2 regions of the Vibrio breoganii genome follow, and region 1 is predicted to be linked to the other one. Evidence: riboswitches for the same ligand, from Rfam matches in the RefSeq annotation. Region 1 holds a riboswitch; the other holds the start of a gene.
What was found. A riboswitch is a leader RNA that binds a small molecule or an ion and turns the genes downstream of it on or off. The one in region 1 is predicted to bind lysine.
Positions count from the first base shown of each region.

Region 2: it holds a riboswitch for lysine, as region 1 does, so the genes downstream of both, OCU35_RS05655 (Na+/H+ antiporter NhaC family protein) here and OCU35_RS08000 (Na+/H+ antiporter NhaC family protein) in region 1, are expected to answer to the same signal.

Region 1 is NZ_AP024864.1:1,698,068-1,707,519, reverse strand. Features, by position in the region: gene topA (type I DNA topoisomerase) at 1-906, shown strand, start outside; gene OCU35_RS08010 (inosine/guanosine kinase) at 1,088-2,392, shown strand; gene OCU35_RS08005 (H-NS family histone-like protein) at 2,690-3,112, opposite strand; lysine riboswitch at 3,570-3,754, shown strand; gene OCU35_RS08000 (Na+/H+ antiporter NhaC family protein) at 3,845-5,440, shown strand; His leader region at 5,657-5,784, shown strand; gene hisG (ATP phosphoribosyltransferase) at 5,830-6,726, shown strand; gene hisD (histidinol dehydrogenase) at 6,730-8,025, shown strand; gene hisC (histidinol-phosphate transaminase) at 8,038-9,090, shown strand; gene hisB (bifunctional histidinol-phosphatase/imidazoleglycerol-phosphate dehydratase HisB) at 9,118-9,452, shown strand, end outside.
Region 2 is NZ_AP024864.1:1,194,031-1,203,482, forward strand. Features, by position in the region: gene OCU35_RS05630 (tetrathionate reductase family octaheme c-type cytochrome) at 1-1,484, shown strand, start outside; gene OCU35_RS05635 (cytochrome b/b6 domain-containing protein) at 1,487-2,071, shown strand; gene OCU35_RS05640 (hypothetical protein) at 2,110-2,436, shown strand; gene OCU35_RS05645 (rhodanese-like domain-containing protein) at 2,457-3,767, shown strand; gene OCU35_RS05650 (VF530 family protein) at 4,062-4,472, shown strand; lysine riboswitch at 4,737-4,915, shown strand; gene OCU35_RS05655 (Na+/H+ antiporter NhaC family protein) at 5,027-6,526, shown strand; gene OCU35_RS05660 (saccharopine dehydrogenase) at 6,543-7,616, shown strand; gene arfB (alternative ribosome rescue aminoacyl-tRNA hydrolase ArfB) at 7,702-8,112, opposite strand; gene OCU35_RS05670 (class I SAM-dependent methyltransferase) at 8,249-9,452, shown strand, end outside.

The sequences.
Region 1 (9,452 bases):
TCATCTGAGTTAGAGAAAGCTGAGCTGGATGCAGACGAAGGCGGTATGGAACAAAACCATATCGTAATGACAGATATTGAATGTCCGACGTGTTCTCGCCCTATGGGTATCAGAACTGCGTCAACGGGTGTTTTCTTAGGGTGTTCGGGCTATGCGTTGCCACCGAAGGAGCGTTGCAAAACGACCATTAACCTCGGTGATGAAGATGGAATCATCAACGTTCTTGAAGAAGACCCAGAAACGGCTGCGCTACGTGCTAAACGTCGCTGTCCTATCTGTGAAACAGCGATGGATGCTTATCTAATTGATGATAAGCGTAAGCTTCATGTGTGTGGTAACAATCCAAACTGTGAAGGCTACGAGATCGAAAACGGTGAGTTTAAGGTCAAGGGCTATGATGGTCCTGTTGTTGAGTGTGATAAATGTGGCTCTGATATGGTGTTGAAAAACGGCCGTTTTGGTAAGTACATGGATTGCACCAGCGAAACCTGTAAGAACACCCGTAAGATTTTGCGTAATGGCGAAGTTGCGCCACCAAAAGAAGATCCAGTGCACTTCCCTGAACTACCTTGTACTCAGTCGGATGCGTATTTTGTACTTCGTGATGGTGCTTCAGGTCTATTCATGGCAGCAAGTAACTTCCCTAAATCTCGTGAAACTCGAGCGCCGTTAGTGGAAGAACTGTCTCGCTTTAAGGATCGCTTATCGCCTAAATTCCAGTATTTGGCGGATGCACCTGTAGAGGATCCAGACGGTAGGCCAACAGTGGTTCGCTTTAGCCGTAAGAGCAAAGAGAACTATGTTCGTTCTGAAATCGATGGTAAGCCTTCTGGTTGGACTGGCTTATACATTGACGGTAAGTGGGAAATTACTGACAAGCGCAAAAAACCAAAAGCGAAGAGCTAGCGGTTTGTAGCCTGAATGACAAGAGCCAGTGCCGATGATTCGTGCGCTGGCTTTTTTGTTTAAAATTTAACCGAAAGAGTAATTTAATTCTGAGTTAAACGTTTGCGTTTTCATAGTGTGTTGAAGGTCACATTTCTAGCGTCTACAATTTGCAGATCTATTCCCCTAACATAGAACTCGAATGAAATTTCCAGGCCAACGCAAATCTAAGCACTACTTTCCAGTCAATACCTCTGATCCATTAGTTCCGAAAACACAATCTGATGACGGTGCTCATAGCACCTATGTTGTGGGAATTGATCAGACGTTAGTAGATATAGAAGCTACGGTGTCCGATGACTTCATTAGCAAGTTTAATCTTAGTAAGGGGCATTCGTTAGTCATTGACGACCAAACCGCAGAGTCTCTGTATAACGAACTTAAACAGCAGCAATTGATCACTAACGAATATGCGGGTGGCACCATTGGTAACACCTTGCACAACTATTCAGTATTAGCAGATGATAAGTCTATCTTGCTTGGCGTAATGAGTGCTGAAATTAAAATTGGTAGTTATGGCTTTCGCTATTTGTGTAACACTTCTAGCCGAATGGATCTTAACTACCTACAAGGTGTGAATGGCGCTATTGGCCGCTGCTTTACTCTTATCTCGGATGGGGGAGAGCGTACCTTTGCCATTAGCGAAGGCCAGATGAACCAACTTCGCGCTGAGAGTATTCCAGAGTCTATTTTCCCTGACGCAGCCGCTCTTGTGTTGACCTCATACCTAGTTCGTTGCAAAGAGGGTGACCCTATGCCTGAAGCAACGATGAAGGCAGTAGAGTACGCGAAAAAGCACGACGTACCTGTTGTATTAACCCTAGGCACAAAATTTGTTATTCAGGATGATCCGCAATTCTGGATTGATTTTATTTCAGAGAACGTTTCTGTTGTGGCAATGAACGAAGAAGAGGCGGAGGCGCTGACAGGCCTGAGCGACCCTTTGTTAGCTGCTGATAAAGTATTGGACTGGGCTGACTTAGTTCTGTGTACTGCGGGCCCTGTGGGACTATTTATGGCAGGCTACACTGAGGAGAGTGCTAAGCGCGAAACCTCACTGCCGCTTCTACCAGGAGAAATCGCTGAATTTAACCGCTATGAATTCAGTCGTCCTGCTTTAAAATCGGCGTGTACGACTCCATTTAAAGTCTACTCTCACATCGCACCATATATGGGTGGTCCAGAGAAGATTAAGAACACCAATGGAGCAGGGGATGCGGCTTTGTCTGCTTTGTTACATGATTTGTCAGCGAATAGATTCCATAAGCAAAATATTCCTAACTCAAGTAAACATGAGCACGAATATTTGACTTACTCTTCTTTTTCTCAGGTTTGTAAATATTCTAATCGCGCCAGTTATGAAGTTTTAGCGCAGCATTCACCTCGTTTATCTCGTGGATTACCAGAGCGAGAAGATAGCCTAGAAGAGGCGTACTGGGAAAGGTAATATTCTGTAATTAAATTAAGGCTCCGATAGGGGCCTTTTTACATAGAGCTGACAATTAACGTTTATTTGTGCTTTAGAGGGGTTGGGATTAAAAATACCTAGTGGTACTGGGTAGTACAAGAGATTACAAACTTATCGGTATTGCAGTCGATATAGCTCTGTTCAATGATTTAATATCATTCCTTTATCTATTGTTATTTTTTTGTGCTCAAGATTGCATATATTGGTTAATTGAAGGCATAAAAAAGCTCCCTAGTAGGGAGCTTAATTCAATCTAATGCAAATCTAGTATTTAAATTATGCTTTGATTAGGAAAGAGTCTAGAGACTTACCTTCATCAAGTTGTTTTTGGATTGCAGAAGGCGTACGGCCTTGACCAGTCCAAGTTTTAGTTGCACCACTTTCATTTACGTATTCGTATTTAGCAGGACGTGGAGCGCGTTTAGATTTTGCTTTACCCGCTTTAGCTGTAGAATCACCAGCAACTGCTGCTACTAGATCTTCAATATCAATGCCTTCTTTAAGAAGTTGTTGAGCATATTCTGCTAGTTTCTTTTCTTTTTCTTCACGTGCTGCACGTTCTTCAGCTTCGTTTTCACGACGTTCTTCTACAACAGTCGTTAATTTATCTAAAGCTTCTTCTAGTTGTTCAAAAGTTAGTTCACGAGAGAAAGCGCGAAGACTACGGATATTTAAAAGTGTTTTAGTGATTTCAGACATTTTTTGATCCCATCAGATTTATACAGCAAACAAATGTTGCCTAAGTAAAGTGCACAGCTGTGCCACAGAATAAGTCAATTATATAAGAGCTTTTCAAATAGTTAAATATAAAATAAATAAAATTTCAAAAATAATAAGAAACAAAAGATTCGAAAATAAAAGGAATTTTTAAACTTACATAAATTAATCGGTACTATTCAAAGTAAAGTTTCTTAACTTTAATCTCTTTATAGAGCTTTAACTCTATTTATTGGGTGGCAATACTGATTAGCTAACTACCTGATCTTCAAGGCTAAATCTATATGGGTGAGATTTTGAAGCTGGACTACTCATGCTTGGATACTGCTTCCGAATGAAGTGTTGCCACTTTATGTTGCATTTTCTATTTAACTCAGTAGAATGCGTCGCTCCTAGATCATCTAGTAGCATATTACATTTTGTAAGTTGCGTAACTAGGGGATGAGGTAGAGGCGCAGATACTATCAGTAGCTAACAATAGAGTGATGTCGTTGTAATTGTTAGTGAAAGGAGTAACTGCCGAAATGAGTAATCCAATCAAGGTTGCTTGTTGGGGTTATTTCCGAAAGGAATAACACTGCCATAGTCTATTGTGTTGTTAAACTATGGAGCGCTACTGTGGGGTAACCTGTCGCCTGATGGGTTGCTTATTCAACATCATGTCGAATGCCTATCTACAGTAGATCTCTTACCAAATTTGGTATTAAGAAGATCATGAATTTAATGGATTTTGCTACATCGCCTGTTTCTTTATTGCCCCCATTATTGGCTTTAGGGCTGGCTATTATTACTCGTCGCGTACTGCTTTCTTTGGGTACCGGTATCGTCCTTGGCGGTTTCCTTTTAGCTGATTACTCCGTAACTGGAGCAGCGGGTTACATTTTTGACACCGTTTATGGCGTATTCATTGAAGACGGCAGTATCAACTCATGGAATATGAGTATTGTTGGGTTTCTATTATTACTAGGCATGATGACAGCATTGCTGACATTGTCTGGTGGTACTCGCGCATTTGCTGAGTGGGCTCAGTCTCGCGTGAAAAGCAAGCGTGGCTCTAAGCTACTTGCTGCTTTCCTAGGTGTGTTCATCTTTATTGATGATTACTTCAACAGCCTTGCTGTTGGCGCGGTTGCTCGTCCTGTGACAGACCGTTTCTACGTTTCAAGAGCAAAACTTGCCTACATTCTTGATTCGACGGCTGCGCCTATGTGTGTGCTGATGCCGGCTTCAAGCTGGGGTGCATACATAATGACGATCATTGGTGGCATCCTTGTTAGCCACAACATGACCGAATATTCTGCACTGGGCGCTTACGTTCGTCTTATCCCAATGAACTTCTATGCCGTGTTTGCACTGCTTATGGTATTCGCTGTAGCCTGGTTTAAGATTGATGTCGGTGCGATGCGTCGTCATGAGATTGAAGCATCTCAAGGTCGCGGCTTTGAAAAAGACGAAGAAGCAGAAGGCTCTCACTTAATTGATGAAGAGCTGGATATTGAGCAAAGCTCTCGCGGTTCAGTTACAGACCTTATTCTTCCAATCGTTACTTTGATCGTAGCGACAGTGGCGGCAATGATGTATACCGGCGGCCTGGCTCTGGCTGAAGATGGTATTGCCTTTAACGTGCTAGGCGCGTTTGAGAACACCGATGTAGGTACTTCTCTTATCTATGGTGGTCTTGTTGGTATTGTCGTGGCACTTGCAACCGTATTGCGTCAGGGTTTACCTGCAGTTCAAATTAGCCGCGCATTGTGGATTGGTGCGAAATCTATGTTTGGCGCAATTCTCATCCTAGTTTTTGCATGGTCTATTGGTAGCGTAATTGGTGACATGAAGACAGGTTCTTACCTATCGTCAATGGCACAACAAGCGAACATCAATGCAGGCTGGTTGCCAGTTATCCTATTCTTACTAGCGGGTGTGATGGCATTCTCTACCGGTACTTCTTGGGGTACATTCGGTATTATGCTTCCAATCGCCGGTGACATGGCAGGAGCAACCGACCTTGCGCTAATGCTTCCTATGTTGGGTGCAGTACTGGCGGGTTCAGTATTTGGTGACCACTGTTCACCTATCTCAGACACCACCATCCTGTCATCTACGGGTGCACGTTGTAATCACATCGACCACGTTTCGACTCAGTTGCCGTATGCGCTCTCTGTAGCGCTTATTTCTTGCGTGGGCTTTATCACCCTAGGTATGACGACCTCAGTGGCGATTTCGTTTGCAGCATCAAGTGTGGCTTTCGTGGTGGTATGCTTTGTACTTTCAACGCTGTCTCGCTCTAAGATGGCTTGCCAAAAGGCATAGTGCGTCTAAGTACCGAGTGAAATGATGATTAAAAAGGAAGCTCTGCTTCCTTTTTTTGTAAACGGTATTTTACGTTTCGGTCGAACCCTAAGTAAATTTACCCTGAAATCGAATTTTTCATAACTAAACGGTTGCAAAGTTTGATCTGCTTAGTTAGTGTGTTTGTAAGCCAATTGAATGAGCCTTTAAGAACATGCGCCGACAAGATATGAACCTTCATCATCACCATCACCCACACTAGTCTTTCGGGCGAGTTGCGCGTATCCGGGAGACAATGCTCTCGGAGGTTGAATCAAGAATTCAGATTTAAACCCTTGGGAGCCTAGCCCCAAGGGTTTTTTCATTTTTACACGATTTACAAATTAGAATATCAGCACAGGGAATCTGCAATGCAAACACAACGTCTAAGAATTGCTATTCAAAAGAAAGGTCGACTTAGCAAAGAATGTCAGGAATTACTCAAGAAGAGTGGCGTTAAATTCAACATCATGGGAGAGCGTCTAGTCGCTCATTCGTTAAACACACCGATCGATCTTCTGTTGGTGCGCGATGACGATATCCCGGGTCTTATCATGGATGGTGTTGTTGATTTAGGTTTCATTGGTGAGAATGAATTAGAAGAGGTTCGACTTGATCGCAAAGCGCAAGGACAACCAAGCACCTTCAAGACACTGCGTCGCCTAGACTTTGGCGGTTGCCGCTTATCTATCGCTGTGGATAAAGAGATGGAATACGCAGGTCCTCAAGACCTAGCCGGGAAACGCATTGCAACAAGCTACCCACACTTGCTTAAGGCGTACATGGACACGCAAGGCATCGAATTTAGCACCTGTATGCTAACCGGTTCTGTAGAAGTGGCTCCTCGTGCGGGTCTTGCCGACGGCATTGCTGACTTAGTGTCAACTGGCGCGACGCTAGAAGCGAATGGCCTAAAAGAAGCCGAAGTTATCTTCCGTTCAAAAGCGACACTGATTCAACGTGACGGCGAGTTTGACCAAGAGAAATTAGACCTTATCGATAAACTGCTTACTCGCATGCAGGGCGTGCAGCAAGCTAAAGAATCAAAATACATCATGCTTCACGCGCCTCTTGACCGCTTAGAAGAAGTCACCGCGCTACTTCCAGGTGCTGAAGACCCAACAGTACTGCCACTATCTAACGATAAGTCTAAAGCCGCTATCCACCTAGTAAGCTCAGAAAATCTGTTTTGGGAAACCATGGAGCAGCTGAAAGAGTTGGGTGCAAGCTCAATCCTAGTGCTACCTATTGAGAAAATGATGGAGTAGGTGATGAGAACGGTTACTTGGGAATCATTAAGTAAAGAGCAGCAAAGCGCTGTTCTGCAGCGCCCAGCCATTGCTGAGGGTGCAAACATTACCGCCGCAGTCTCTGCGGTAGTCGACAGCGTTAAAAAAGACGGTGATAAGGCACTGCTGGAGCTTACAGAGAAGTTTGATGGTATTCGCCCAGACAGTATCCGCGTCTCTAATGCCGACATCGATGCCGCCTCTGAGCGTCTGTCTGAAGAGATGAAGGCTGCGCTTAACCAAGCGTACCAAAACATCGCAAAGTTTCACCAAGCGCAGAAACCAACGCCAATAAAGGTAGAAACTCAGCCGGGTGTGGTATGCGAGCAAGTAACGCGTCCTATTAATACGGTCGGTTTGTATATTCCCGGTGGTAGCGCACCATTACCATCAACGGTATTGATGCTTGGCGTGCCAGCGCAAATTGCAGGCTGCAACAAGGTTGTATTGTGCTCACCTCCGCCGATCGCCGATGAAATCCTGTATGTGGCTAAGCTGTGTAATATCGACGAAGTGTATAACCTAGGTGGTGGACAAGCGATTGCGGCTATGGCCTATGGCACGGACACGGTAGCCAAGGTTGACAAGATCTTCGGACCAGGCAACGCGTATGTTACAGAAGCTAAGCGTCAAGTGAGCAATGATTTTCGCGGTGCAGGCATTGATATGCCAGCAGGTCCTTCAGAGGTGCTAGTCATTGCCGATGAAACTGCAGACGCTGACTTTATTGCCGCAGATCTATTGAGCCAAGCAGAGCACGGCCCGGACTCTCAAGTTGTTCTTGTGACGCCTTCAGTGCTGATTGCTGACCAAGTGACCGACGCAGTTCAGCGCCAGCTGCAGTTACTGTCTCGCAAAGATATCGCTCAGCAAGCTCTAGCTTCTAGCTTAATCATCATTGCTGAATCAGTGACTCAAGCCATCGCTATCTCGAACTACTACGGCCCTGAACACTTAATTGTTCAGACTAAGAACCCACGTGAGTTAGTGCCACTTCTTGATAATGCTGGCTCTATCTTCTTAGGTGACTGGTCTCCAGAGTCTGTGGGTGATTATGCATCGGGCACCAACCACGTACTGCCAACATATGGCTATACGCGCACGTACTCTAGCCTTGGGTTAGCAGACTTTAGTAAACGAATGACAGTACAAGAGCTGAGCGCAGATGGCTTAAGACTATTAGCACCAACGGTTGTGACTATGGCCGACGCGGAAGGTCTTGATGCCCACAAACGCGCTGTGACTATACGCGTAGAAAAACTGTTATCGGCTGAGTAGGAGAGATTGAACATGGAAAAGTTAGCTCGTAAACAAGTTCAGGCTCTTACTCCGTATCTCTCGGCTCGCCGCATTGGTGGTTCGGGGGATGTATGGCTAAACGCCAATGAATCACCGTTTGATAATGCCTACACACTTGAGGCTTCTCGCCTAAATCGCTATAGCGAATGTCAGCCTCCACAGTTGATTGAAGCTTATGCCGCTTATGCTGGCGTTACACCACAACAAGTGTTGACCTCGCGCGGTGCCGATGAAGGCATCGAACTGCTTATCCGTGCGTTTTGTGAGCCGGGCGAAGACGCAATTCTATACTGTCCACCTACCTATGGCATGTATGCCATTAGCGCCGAGACGATTGGGGTTGAGCGTAAGACAGTGCCTCTCACACAAGAGTGGCAGTTGAACTTGGAATCCATCGAGCAAAACCTCGATGCGGTGAAACTGGTCTTTGTTTGCTCCCCGAACAACCCAACGGGGAACTTAATCAATCGTGAAGATATTGTCTCTCTACTTGAGATGACAAAAGATAAAGCGATTGTGGTGATGGACGAAGCCTATATCGATTTCTGCCCAGAAGCGTCTACGGTTGATCTTCTGAGCCAATATCCAAACCTTGCCATCTTGCGCACCATGTCTAAAGCCTTTGCGCTTGCGGGTCTGCGTTGTGGGTTTACCTTGGCAAATGAGGCGCTGATTCAGGTGCTACTTAAGGTGATTGCGCCTTACCCAGTGCCAGTGCCAGTGGCGGATATTGCTTCATCTGCCTTGTCCAAAGAAGGGCTTGAGCGTGCAATGACGCAGATTTCAATCCTAAATGATAACCGAGCATTCTTAGAGGGTGAGTTACAGGCCCTCCCTGATGTGACGGTATTTGCCGGATTTGGTAATTACTTGTTGGTGCGCTTTAGCGATGGCGATGCGTTATTTAAAGCCGCTTGGGATGCAGGTATTATCTTGCGTAACTCCCCAATTAAAGACTGTGTGCGTATCAGCATTGGCAGTCGTGAAGAATGTGAAAAGACGCTGAATTTTATTAAGCAACAATTGGCTCAATTTGCTGCGTAGGACGCCGAATTAGAAAAAGGAATAATAATGAGCAACTCCCAAAAGATTTTATTTATCGACCGTGACGGCACCTTAATTGTTGAGCCACCGGTAGATTTTCAAGTAGACCGCCTAGACAAACTCAAGTTTGAACCTTTGGTGATCCCAAGCCTATTAACCCTACAAGATGCGGGATACCGCCTTGTTATGGTGACCAACCAAGACGGCTTAGGCACAGATAGCTACCCGCAGGCTGACTTTGATGCGCCTCACGACTTGATGATGCACCTTTTTGAATCTCAAGGCGTACGCTTTGATGATGTGCTTATCTGTCCGCACTTTGAAGAAGACAACTGCTCTTGCCGCAAGCCAAAGCTAGGTAT
Region 2 (9,452 bases), 500 kb from region 1:
ATCAAGAATTCGACTATGCCCCAGATGTCACTGAAGCCTGCTTGGAGTGTCACACCGAAGCGTCTAAGCAGATGCAGGAAACGTTCCACTGGAACTGGGCGAAGAAAGTGGATGGCATTATGGTGGGCAAAGCAAAGAACGCTTTCAATAACTACTGTGTCTCTGCACGTGGAAACCAAAGCTGCACTCAGTGCCACACAGGTTATGGCTGGCGTAATGACGACTTTGAATTAGATGCGCCAGAGAATGTGGACTGCTTAGTGTGTCATGACACCACAGGAACCTATAAGAAATCGGCCGCCTCATCTGGACACCCTTACTACGAAGATAAAATGCTAGGAGGAAAGCTACAAAAAGCGGTCGACCTAGCCTTTGTCGCACAAAATGTGGGTAAGCCAGATCGTGATAATTGCCTAGCGTGCCATGCATTAGGAGGCGGCGGTAACGGCGTAAAACACGGCGACACAGATCTTTCGTTAATTGACCCTAGCTTCGGGCTAGATGTTCATATGAGCAGTGAAAAGCTGGACTTCGCCTGCCAAGATTGCCACACCACCAACGACCATAAAATCTCTGGTCGCTACAATGACCGCAAAGCCTTTATTGACCATGAGTTAAACATGGGCCGTGAAGATCGCATGGGCAATAATGTTTCGTGTGAAAGCTGTCATAGCGCCACCCCTCACGATAACCGAGAAATTGATAACCATACCGCTAAAGTTGCCTGCACCTCATGCCATATTCCCGAAATGGCTCGTGGGCCTTATCTCACTAAATTGTCTTGGGATTGGTCAACCGCAGGAGACCTGAAAGACGGAAAACCCTATGTGATTGATGCCGAATTTGACGGTGTCGAACACCATGCTTATATGAGCAAAAAAGGGACCTTTACCTGGGGAAAAAATGTGGTTCCTGAATACCGTTGGTATAAAGGTGAACTAGAGCAAATGACCTTCCAAGATACCTTTGACCCGTCAATGGCTCCTATAGATATTAACCCGCCAACCGGTAATTACGATGACCCCGACGCGCGTATCTGGCCATTTAAGATCCATCAAGGCAAACAGCCTTTTGATACCCAGAACAATAAGATGTTGCCCATTAAACTCTACGGCCGTAAAGGTTCAGGCGCTTTTTGGACCGAATTTGATTGGGACAAAGCCTTGGTAGCCGGAGCTAAATTAAACGAGGTGGATTTCAGTGGTGATTATGGCTTTATCGAGACGCTGGGCTACTGGCCAATCAAACACATGGTTGCACCGGCAGAGCAATCCGTTCGCTGCTCAGAATGTCACAGCAGAGATAGCCGTTTAAATGGGTTAAATGACTTCTACCTAGTTGGCCGTGATAGAAGCACATTCGTTGAGTGGTTTGGGGCTATCGCTATTTGGGGCGGTTTGGCAGGAGTGGGCTTGCACCTAATGGTTCGATTAATAAGCATACGCCGACGCAAAGCGCAGGCTGACAAAGAGTTCGGAGAGTAATTATGAGTAATTCCTTAGTCATATTTAAACGGTTCGAGCGGTTTTGGCATTGGGCACAGGCGTTGCTGGTTCTCACACTCATCGTCTCTGGCTTAGAGTTGCACGGCTTAGTATCAGTTTTTGGTTGGGGCAACGCGTCTGAATATCATCATTGGACTGGGTTTATTTGGGGTGCACTCGTGATCCTGATATTTACCTGGATTTTTACCACAGGAGAGTGGCGTCAGTTTATGCCAGAGCACAAAGGCATCGAAGGCGTAGTGCGTTTTTATTTATTCGGAATATTTAAAGGAGATAAGCACCCACATCATATGTCGGCCAAAGATAAGTTTAATCCCTTGCAACGAGTGGCGTATTTGTTGGTGCTTTTTGTCCTTGTGCCTTTGCAGATCCTAACGGGCATTATCTTCTTTTTTTACCCTGAGCTAAGAGCGGCAGGGATTTTGAACAGCATTGAGCTAGTCGCGATAGTCCATACATTTTGTGCCTATAGCGTGATGGCGTTCCTTATTGTGCACCTTTACCTGATCACACTAGGTGAGAAATTAACAAGCCACCTAAAGGCCATGATCACAGGGAAAGAGTAAGCCAAAGACAATAGATAAAGTGATAAGAGGTAATGACAATGAAAAAGCTCATATTAGGTCTAATGATTGGCTTGCTCTCCTGTGGCGTGCAAGCGGACGCAGCAAAGGGGCAGGAGGCCTATCTTGAATACCTTCGGCCGTTGTTTGGCTATAACGGTCAAGATTTTGCAAGCCAGCACTTAAAGGTGGAATGGAAGCGTTACTTTAAAAAAGACGCAGCGCGGTTCATCAAGAAATACAGTAGCAAACATCCAGAGGCTAGTGAGTTCTTAAACAGCGCCAAGTTCCAAGAGATTGCACCAGATGTAGCAGACTTTGCCATGAAATATGCAGCAGACAGCGGTGAACTTGCTGCCTGTGATTAACGCAAAAGAGGGAATTGACTATGTTAACTACAAATCGAATGGTTGCCTCGCTGCTATTGGCTGTGCCTTTGCTGACTGTATCCATAGCAACTAGCGCGGCCGAAGTAACGGGCAAGATCCAATCCATTATTCACTCATCAAAGGTGATCCAATATTTAAACCCTAAAACCAAAGAAGTGAAGGTATTAAAATACACCGACGAGACTACATTGTTGGAGGCTGATTCATTTAAAGACCTTACGGTGAACACCAAGTTTAAAGCGGTGGTTGATGACGACAACGTTGCGACTCAAATTAAAAGAGTGCTGGTGAAGCTGCCACCTGAACAAGTAATTGATACCGATGCCTTAGCTGATCTAATGGATGAGGGTAAGCCAGTATTTATCGGCGATGCGCGTCCGTTATCCGTGTATAACGCGGGCCACTTGCCTACTGCGAAGGCGACGCCATCCAACCAACTAAAAGACCATTTAGATTGGCTACCTAGTGATAAAGAGATGTTGTTGGTGTTTTACTGTGGCGGTGTGACTTGTCCGCTAAGTCCTGCAGCGCTGAAGATTGCCGTTGCGGCGGGGCACACCAATGTTAAAGCGTATGTTGAAGGCTTCCCTGCGTGGAAAGCGGATGTGTATCCTGCTCACGTAAACCCAGAATGGATGGAGAAAAACCTAGATATTCATCATGTCATCTTAGATGTGCGCGAAAACCCAACCTCAAGCGTTAAAGGCGCTGTGCACATGCCTGCAAGCCAACTTGTCGAGCAGCATGCTAAGTGGAATGCCGACAAGTTCGAAGTGGCAAAACGCACCGTACTTGGCCTTCGTGATAAGAAAGCACCCGTGATTATTGTGGCGGATAACGATGACAGCGATGAGGCGATAGAAGCCTTCGAGATCTTAACGTTCTGGAAGTATAAAAATGCCGTGATCTTACAAGGTGGCATGCAAGAATGGACTCTAGCCAAGCGCCCACTTCAAACTGAAGGCTTGCCTACAGAGCTCGTCTACGAGAAAAAAATGCTACCAGGCGCCGTGGAAGAGTCGGTGTTCGTTACCGCAGCCAAAAAAGGCAATGCCACCATCATAGATGTGCGCAACCCTGATGAAGTGGCAAATGGTCACATTAAAGGTTCGATTAATATCCCATTATCAGAGCTTGATGAACAACTGGCCAAAGTACCAAAAGATGGCCTAGTGATACTGCACTGTGAAGCAGGCGCAAGAGCGGCATTGGGGTATACATTGCTGAGTAAAAAAGGCTACACCAATGTGAAGTACTTGAATGACTCGTTTAAAGGGGTGGTGGTGGACAACGGCATTAGTTTGTTGTGAGTTTTAAGTCATAAGCCACAAGCCACAAGCCACAGGTTTTTCCTCGTGCCATCTTATGAGGAACCTAAGATTCCGGATAACCCTATCGGGTTTCCGGAATGACGTTGTGAGGGTGTGTGTTTTAAACGCACAATCCCGAATCTCGTCATCCCAGAAAGCGATAGCTTATCTGGATTGCCAGCCCAGTGGGATCTTAGAGCGCACTCATTATCCTATGAACCTCCCACATATTTCCCTAACAACAACCCTCACTCATTGCTATAATCCAGCCAAACCAAACAGAGTAAGCAGCACATGAGCATTAACAGAGAAGAACTACAAAACAATCCACTACACGGTCTTAAACTGGAAGACATGGTTCAAGAGTTGGTTGACCATTACGGTTGGAACATTCTTGATACTGCGATGCGCTTTAACTGCTTTCATACTAACCCCTCTGTCGCCAGTAGCGTTAAGTATCTTCGCAAAAGTGAATGGGCAAGAGAGAAGCTAGAGGCGTTTTACCTGTCTCGCTTCAAGCGCATGCCGCGTCCAACGGAAGAAGAGAAAGAAATGCCGCCAAGAATGCGTACCTTCGCAAACGGTATTGAGCCTAGAGAGCCAATGGAATTGACTGTCGATTCTATCTTGGCATCACAAGCTAAAGCGGCATCAGCGTTCAAAGAGAAAAAAGCACAAGAGCGCAGAAACCGCTCTCGCAGATAAGCGATGTAGTGCTACAAGCACTCAATAGAGATGTCTGAGAGTAACCACAAAATAGCACTCATTAGGGTGCTATTTTTGTATCTGTAATTCACTCTGATAATTTGTCCTATCTCAATCTGCTAAAGCAATCGTTTGCCTATATTGATTAATCCATATGCGAACGCGGAATGATTGTGTGATCCATCGCACGTTTGCCAGTTTAAAATATTTGTTGCCCTATAAAATATGTTTTTATTCTGCGGTCTCGAAGAATATTGTTCTTCGATGATACGTAGAGGCGCATCGCCTAAGAGTAGTTAAGTGGAGGTTGACACCCCATTGAAGCTTAACGAAAGGAGTCGATGCCGAAGCAGTGTAGATGGTCACTCGCATTGCTGGGGTTGTTCTAAATAAGAATAACACTGTCATCTTCGACTCTGTCGGGATGGGGAGCTACAACAGTCATGCGCTTGCATCTTTTCTATTGCTTTAACGCCAGTCTATTGTCTATCAGTGCTCACTAATACAGCCTTCCTCTAATTCGATTATTTTTTCATTTTTGGAGTATTTTACGAATGGCTGATTATGGATTGCTATCCATCGTTCCCGCTATATTGGCATTGATTCTGGCGTTCACCACGCGCCATGTTGTTTTGGCCCTCGGCGTTGCCGTGATAAGTGGTATGTTGATCATCACTCAGGGTAACCCTGTAGACACCGCATTGATGTTTTTGACGGACGGTCCGTTTGCCCAACTTGCTCAAACCACTAATGCGCAAATCATTATTGTTATTACCATCATCTCTGGCTTTATCTACCTTGTAGAGCAAAGCGGCGGGATGACCGCGTTCTCCACTATGGCGACACGCTATATTTCATCGCCATTAAAGGCGCAGGTGGCGACGTGGGCAACGGGTATCGGTGTGTTCTTTACCGACTCTGGTAACTCACTTATCTTAGGTCCAATGTTCTCGCCAATCTTTAGCAAGCTAAAGCTAAGCCGTGAGAAGCTGGCCTTTATTATCGACTCCACCTCATCACCGGTGTGCGTACTAATCCCTATCATTAGCTGGGGCGTATACTCGCAGGGTTTGATTGAGAATGCCTACAGCAACATGGGTCAGCAAGTAGATGGCTTTACCACCTTCTTACAAGTGATTCCGTACCAGCTTTATGCCTTATTGGCGTTGTTCAGTGTGCCTGTGTATGCGATGCTGAAAAAAGACTGGGGCCCAATGGCGGAGGCGGAAGCCAAAGCACGTTTGTCTGCTGATGTCGAAGAAGTACAGCCGAAAAGCACAGAAGGTAAGTCAGCATCGATGACGTTGATTATTCTTCCGCTAGGGGTGTTGTTTGGCTCTTTGATTGCGTTATTTACTTACAACTACCATCTGCATGGCACCATTAATGGTCCAGTAATTCGTGCAAGCCTTGGTACGAGTTACTTGATTGCGTCCATTACAGCGATTGGCTACTACGCCTACACCAAGACAATGACCGCTTCTACAGCGTTCAATACCTTTGTTGCGGGCATGCAGCGCATCATGTTGATCCTGATGATATTGCTACTGGCTTGGACACTCGGCGATATCTGTAAAACACTAGGTACCGGTGATTACATCAGCCAAGTGATGAACGACCGTCTGCCTGTATTCTTGTTGCCTGCGATCATCTTTATTATCGGTAGCTTTATCTCGGTCGCGACAGGTTCATCGTGGGGCACATTTGCTATCTTGATCCCAATTGCTGTACCAGTGGCTTCCGCACTAGGCGCTGACCCAATCATCTGTATTGGCGCAGCTCTAAGTGGTGGTATGCTAGGTGACCATACGTCGCCTATCTCTGATACGACCATTCTGAGCTCGATGTCGACAGGTTGTGATCACGTCTCTCACGTACGAACTCAGTTCCCGTATGCAATTTTGACTGGTGTTACAGCGTCAGTTGGCTTTATGCTAGCAGAGATAACTCGTAGCCCATACACGATCCTAGCTATTGCAATTCTTCAGGTTGCACTCATTACCTTTATGGTACGTCGACAGGGTAGAATCCAGCGCGTCGTGCCTGCTGTATAAGAAGGAATTTTAATAAATGAAAACACTATTTTGGCTTCGCGATGAAGTAAAACCAGGAGAACGTCGCACTGCACTGACTCCCTCTGGCGCCAAAGCATTGATTGATGCAGGTGCCGAGATTGCGGTTGAACACAGTGAAACGCGCATTTTCCCAGACCAAGCTTACGCCGATGTAGGCTGTCAGCTGGTGGAAACACACTCTTGGGTAGATGCGCCAGAGCACGCTTATATTCTTGGTCTAAAAGAGCTAGCAGAAGAAAGCTTTGCCCTAAAGCACAAGCACATCTATTTTGCTCACGCCTTTAAAGGACAAGACGAAGCCGTTCAGATCCTTTCTCGTTTTAAAGAGGGCAGTGGTCAGGTTCTAGACCTTGAGTTCTTGCGTGATGCACAAGGTCGCCGTGTATGTGCATTTGGCTACTGGGCCGGTTATGTGGGTGCGGCAATCGGTCTTTCAGGCTATGTTCATCACACACAAAGCAGTGACGTTTACCCAGCCGTTGAAAGCTATGCCGACCGCTCTGAGTATCTAGCAGTACTGAGTGAGCAGTTAAAGAGCGCCGAGCAAGCACCGAAGGTATTGGTTATTGGTCAGTTCGGCCGCTGCGGTAAAGGCGCAATGGATCTGTTCACAGACCTTGGCCTTCAAGCACAAGGCTGGGATATCGAAGAAACTAAAGCGGGTGGTCCATTCACCGCAATCAATGACTACGATATCTTAGTGAACTGCGCCTACCTTGCAGAAGGTACGCCTCCATTCCTCACTAAAGAGAGCCTAGGCGAATCACCACGCCTAAGCATGATCAGTGACGTAAGCTGCGATCCAAACAACCCTGATAACCCAATCAGGATCTACAACCAGTGCACTAAGCTCACTAAGCCAATCATTGACTCAGTAGTTGACGGTGTTCGCGTACAAGCCGTTGACCACCTGCCAACGGTTCTACCAAAAGAGAGCAGTGAAGATTTTGCAGGCCAACTGCTACCGCACTTGATTGACCTTACCCAAGGTAAAGATCCAGAAGGTATCTGGGCTAGAGCACAAGAGTTCTATTGCTCTGCTGAGAAGTCGGTGTTGGCTGAAGCGTAAGTAAGTTTCTATAGCTTAACTAAGATAGAGAAAGAGGTAGGTGCTAATGCATCTACCTCTTTTTTCATATACGGCATGAACGTGGTTAGACTATGCGACCACGCAAAGACTTGGTCTGTCCTTTTTTCTTCTTCGAATCGATACGTCGTCTTTGAGAAGCCTTGGTTGGCTTAGTTGGTCGACGTTTTTTCTGCACCACAGTGACACTCTTAATCAATTCTTGAAGACGATTGAGCGCATCTTGTTTGTTCAACTCTTGGGTTCGATACGCCTGAGCCTTGATCACCACCACACCTTCACTGGTAATGCGACTGTCCGATAGGGCAAGCAATCGCTCCTTATACACAGCAGGCAGGGTAGAGCGATTGATATCAAAGCGCAGATGTATTGCCGACGAAGTCTTATTAACGTTCTGACCACCTGCACCCATAGCGCGAATGGCAGTCATTTCGATTTCCCAATCGGCTAGGGATACGGTGTTGGAGATCTGGAGCATATGGCTATCTCTGCTGGTAAGGCGTTAAAGATGAATTCGTTAGAATTAATAGAAATTACGTGAAGAATTTGGAATAACTATTGGAACAGTCCTGATTTTGCTCTTTAATGGTAGTAGTGTTGAAAAGAGTAAAGTTATGTCTGATAAATCATCTATTTACGATAAGTTCGCCCAGAAATTCTTTGAACAGTATACCACAACAACTTTTGAAGAAGTTCACGATAGTTGGCGTCATTATTGGCCTATGTCTGGAGATAAAGTGCTAGATGTTGGGGCCGGTATAGGCCGTGATGCCTTATATATGAGTGAAACTGGATGTGATGTCTATGCTTTAGAGCCGTCAAAAGAGATGAGAAAACTTGGAGAGGCGCATACTGGTAGCAAAGTCACGTGGATCTCTGATTCTCTGCCGAGTTTAACAAAGATTGTGAATCTTGGAGTTCGATTTGATGTGATTCTACTAAGTGGTGTGTGGATGCACGTCCCCCAATCCTCTCGTGCTAGGGCTTTTCGAAAACTGTCTAATTTGTTGGCTCCGAACGGTAAGCTGATTATTTCACTAAGACATGGTGATTTTTCAGATGGTCGAATGTCCTATCCTGTTTCTATTACAGAGCTAGAACAATTTGCTAAAAGCTCTGCTCTATTAATGGTATTCGCTTCTGATATTGAAAATGACACATTGAAAAGGGCTGATGTTCAATGGCAAACAGCCGTTTTTTCATTGCCAGATGATGGAACTGGCGACTTAACCAAGATTAGACATATTATTGTCAACGACAAAAAAACAGCCACATATAAGTTAGCACTATTGCGTACCTTACTCAGGATCGCCGACGCTCATCCAGGAGCAGTGATGGATAGGCATGATGGTAAGGTACTTATTCCTGTCGGATTGGTTGCTTTGTATTGGATACGCCAGTTTAAGCGATTAATAGATAAGCCAAATATTCAACAACTGAAAAGTTCAGAAAAGAATTTGGCTTTTGTAAAAGATGATGGATGGAGGAAAATTACTCACTTGGTTGCTGATGATTTATCTATAGGCTCAATGTTTTTTGGGAAGGAAGCTATAGCATTAAGTAATGCAATTTCAGATAGTATCGATACTATTAATGCAGGGCCGGTAAAACATACGTACCAAGGGGATACCTCTAATCGGTACTTTCAGATTGAACGTAATAGGAAGAAAAAAGTAGAACAGGTGGTTCTTGATTCAGATTATTTTGCTAGTTTTGGGACATTTTCTCTCGATGAAAGTTTATGGGAGTGTTTACGCTTATACCATTCATGGATTGAACCATTGGTGGTTAACCAGTGGGTATCAGAGATGCGAAGTT